DNA from 2 places in the Kluyvera sp. STS39-E genome. Region 1 is predicted to be linked to the other one. Evidence: predicted binding sites of a transcription regulator. Region 1 holds the regulator's gene; the other holds the start of a gene.
What was found. The regulator LexA, encoded in region 1, represses DNA repair genes until DNA is damaged. The targets are predictions, from matches to a motif close to TNCTGTATGTACATACAGNA.

Region 1 (2,202 bases):
CGGCGTGTAATAGGTGAACACGCGCGGCCCGCCGTGGATGAACACGTAGCGCGGCAGCAAGGTGCCGTCGATTTCTAACGGTTCAAACGGATCGGGCAGGTCGTGCGCCAAACATTGGGCGCGGAGCGTCAGTAAGTCAGCCTTAGAGTTGTAAGGCAGGACGTACATAATTGGACGCGATGTATCAAGCCCCAATTCCTGAGCAGGTTCTGCGGGAATAGACTTGCTCTTTACCAGAACACTTAATGGTAAATTCAGTAATTTGTAGTAAATTCTTGGCCAGCCGGACATAAACGATGTAAAGCCTCTGGTTAATCATGCAAATGCGCGGCAAGAATATCAGAAAGTTGGCAGGATTTCTGTTCTACCGCTCCATAATAATACACTAAGTGATTCTCGTAGCGGCCACGCGGCGAACGCAGCGGCGACGGGAAGAACGATGTACATACGCATTGTCATTGACGCATAACGTAAAAGGTTCTTGAGATGGCCAATAATACCACTGGGATCACCCGAATTATCAAAGCAGCAGGTTATTCCTGGAAAGGATTTCGCGCGGCGTGGCAAAACGAAGCCGCGTTCCGCCAAGAAGGGGTTGCGTCCTTAGTGGCGATAATTATTGCCTGCTGGCTGGATGTGGATCCTATCACCCGCGTGTTGCTTATCGGCTCTGTCCTGTTGGTGATGATAGTGGAAATTCTTAATAGTGCGCTGGAAGCCGTCGTTGACCGTATTGGCTCGGAGTATCACGAGCTGTCCGGGCGCGCTAAAGATATGGGTTCTGCCGCGGTGCTGCTGGCGATTTTCGTCGCGGTTATCACCTGGGGCATCTTATTGTGGTCTCATTTCCACTAAAGCTGTGAAAACTGCCTGATTTCCTGCGTTTTATGGTTCCAAAATAGACACTAGCTGTATATACTCACAGCATAACTGTATATACACCCAGGGGGCGGAATGAAAGCGTTAACGACCAGGCAGCAAGAGGTGTTTGATCTCATCCGGGATCATATCAGCCAGACGGGCATGCCGCCGACGCGTGCGGAAATTGCTCAGCGCTTGGGGTTTCGTTCCCCGAATGCGGCTGAAGAACACCTGAAAGCGCTGGCGCGTAAAGGGGTTCTTGAGATTGTCTCCGGTGCCTCTCGCGGTATCCGCCTACTGGTGGAAGAAGAAGCGGGCTTGCCGCTGATTGGCCGCGTGGCGGCGGGCGAACCGCTGCTAGCACAACAGCACATTGAAGGCCATTATCAGGTCGACCCATCGCTGTTTAAACCAAGCGCCGACTTCCTGCTGCGCGTCAGCGGTATGTCGATGAAAGATATTGGTATTATGGACGGCGACCTGCTTGCTGTGCATAAAACCCAGGATGTGCGTAACGGCCAGGTTGTGGTGGCGCGCATTGACGAAGAAGTGACGGTAAAACGCCTGAAAAAACAGGGTAACGTCGTCGAACTGCTGCCAGAAAACAGCGAGTTTTCCCCTATCGTGGTCGATCTGCGCCAGCAGAACTTCTCCATCGAAGGGCTGGCCGTTGGCGTTATCCGCAACGGTGAGTGGTTGTAACCCTTCTCCGCTCTCAAATGGCTGTGATGCTTTCGGTATCGCAGCCTTTTTTCTTTCTGGTTCATGCACATGCCTCTACTGACCTCCGCCGATAAAGCCCTGTGGCGTCTTGCGCTACCCATGATTTTCTCCAATATCACCGTGCCTTTGCTGGGACTGGTGGATACTGCCGTGATTGGTCATCTCGATAGTCCAGTCTATTTGGGCGGCGTGGCGATTGGGGCCACGGCGACCAGCTTCCTGTTCATGCTGCTGCTGTTTTTACGCATGAGCACCACCGGCCTGACGGCGCAAGCGTTTGGTGCCAAAGACCCCCAGGCGCTGGCCCGAGCCTTAGTACAACCGCTTTTGCTGGCGCTGGGCGCGGGTCTGCTGATTATTCTGTTCAAAAACCCGCTGATTCATTTGGCGCTCTCCATCGTCGGCGGCAGCGGCGAGGTGCTGGAACAAGCGCAGCGTTTTCTCTCAATCCGCTGGCTCAGCGCCCCCGCCTCACTGGCAAACCTCGTGCTGCTCGGCTGGCTACTCGGCGTACAGTATGCTCGCGCACCGGTGGTATTGCTGGTGGTAGGGAATGTGCTGAATATTGTTCTCGACCTGTGGCTGGTTATGGGGCTGCATATGAACGTGCAGGGGGCG
Region 2 (2,202 bases), on a different contig from region 1:
CAATACCTACCCCAACGGTGAGGTGTGTTCGCTTAAACACGGTTGCGCGAATTTCTTTGCCAAAATCGGTCAGGTCCCGGCAATTTCTGACGCCGGTCAGGTCGCAAAATGATTCGTCAATTGAATATATCTCGCAGCGCGGCAACATCTCTTCCAGCGTGGTCATCAATCGCAGACTCATATCGGCGTAAAGCTCATAGTTACTCGAAAAAAAGTGGATTCTTTGCGGAAACCGGACATCTTTAAGCCTGAACCAAGGCGTTCCCATTTTGATCCCCAGCGCCTTAGCTTCCGTGCTGCGAGCAATAACGCAGCCGTCGTTGTTGCTCAGGACACAGACTGGTTTCCCTTTGAGATCAGGGCGAAAGACCATTTCACAGGAGGCGTAGAAGCTGTTCGCATCCACCAAGGCAAACATACTTAACCTCTGATTTTGATAATGCTGGTGACGACGCCAAAGATATCAAGAATACCCTCACTGCCGATGACTATCGGGCTGTAGGCTTCATTCATCGGATTCAATTGAACAACGGGATGCAGTTGTAGCTGTTTGACGGTGAACTCTCCGTCCACGGCCGCAATAACAATGTCCCCCTGCTTTGCCGTTAGAGAACTGTCGATGACCAGAAGATCGCCCGACGCAATCCCGCCATCAATCATGCTATCGCCAGCCGCTTTGACGAAATAGGTCGCCGACGGATGCTGCACGAGTAGTTCGTTGAGATCGATGCGCCGTTCGACGTAGTCTTGCGCCGGGCTTGGAAAGCCACAGGAAACGGTAGTGCCATACAACGGCAACGCGATAACGTCGCGCTGCTCAGAGAATGTGAAAAACTGCATGATAATCACCCAATGCATATACTGTACATTTATACAGTATATGCATTGGCCGTTGGCAGCAAGTCCCCGGCGGATAAATCTGCCGAGGCTAGGCAACGCCTGTCGTTGTCTCTCCTACGCTACGACGTTGTCATTCAAGGAAAAGCACACTGAAAACCATTAACCTAGAATAGAAAAAATTAATGCGGATAAATCTGACCAAACGATAACCTGCAGCGAAACCCGCAATATCCGCCTTAAATCAAAACCACTTCCAAGCGAGTTGGGGCTGTCATCCCACCCTATTATCGGCAAAGACATTCATTCTTTATCGCCCTCGGCCTGCATTCCACCTTGAAATAATATGTTAACTTAATTGCTTGTTATCAATGATGTTATCTGTAAACTGTCTTTCCATATCATCTGCAAAACTAATATTGATACTTTCTCGTTGCGAATAACATCAGAGCGTTACTCGCCAAGCTTTAATCATAAAAAATAAAAACCATGTGGTTTAATGTTACAAATGAAAAAAAATCCAACAGAAAAGAAAAATAAAGACTCATTTATTACGTCTCGTTACATAATACTCTGTATCGGTATTCTTTTTTGCCTTGCCGTTTTGCTGATCCGCGTGGCGGATTTACAGTTTTTAAACCATCCAATGCTGGCTCGCGAAGCAGATCAGCGTTCATTACGAACCGTTGAGCTGCCAACAAACCGAGGAACGTTAGAGGATCGCAACGGTGAAGCCTTAGCGATGAGCGTCCCTTCTCGCGATGTGATTGCCGATCCGGTGAAAATCGTCGAGGCGAGCCCCAACTTCCACGACCCCAAATGGCAATATCTGGCCTCTGCGCTCAACACCACCACCGATGAAATTGCCAATAAGATTTACCAGAATGCACACCGGCATTTTCTGTTTCTCGACAGAAAAGTGGAGCTTGGGATCGCCAAAGATGTGGAAAATCTGCATATAAAAGGAATCAGCGAAGTCTATAACGACAGTCGTTACTATCCGATGGGAGAAGCCGCCGCGCCGTTGCTGGGTATCGTGGGTGCCGATAACTCAGGGTTAAACGGTGTGGAAAAAGGCTATGACAATATTCTGCAAGGCGAGCCGGGAAAAGAGATCTACCGCAAAGACGCCTCCGGCGGCATTATCAACGTGCTCGATTACGATGCGCCGAAGCAGCCGCCGACCGTACAGCTGAGCATTGATAAATTTGATCAATACACGATGTACAGCAAACTGCGCGAAGGGGTGTTGTTGAATAAGGCAGACTCCGGCGCGGCGGTGTTGGTGAAAATTGATACCGGCGAAATCCTTGCGATGGCCTCTTACCCTTCGTACAACCCTAATAATTTTGACAACGCGACTCA

Region 2: a site for LexA is predicted at 860-879, ahead of umuD (translesion error-prone DNA polymerase V autoproteolytic subunit). Genes of this name have one in related genera too.

What each region holds. Positions count from the first base shown of each region.
Region 1 is NZ_JBFQGA010000013.1:39,401-41,602, forward strand. It holds gene plsB (glycerol-3-phosphate 1-O-acyltransferase PlsB) at 1-291, opposite strand, end outside; gene AB4K05_RS22620 (diacylglycerol kinase) at 487-855, shown strand; gene lexA (transcriptional repressor LexA) at 955-1,563, shown strand; gene dinF (MATE family efflux transporter DinF) at 1,633-2,202, shown strand, end outside.
Region 2 is NZ_JBFQGA010000006.1:322,028-324,229, reverse strand. It holds gene AB4K05_RS15575 (Y-family DNA polymerase) at 1-418, opposite strand, end outside; gene umuD (translesion error-prone DNA polymerase V autoproteolytic subunit) at 421-840, opposite strand; gene AB4K05_RS15565 (penicillin-binding transpeptidase domain-containing protein) at 1,337-2,202, shown strand, end outside.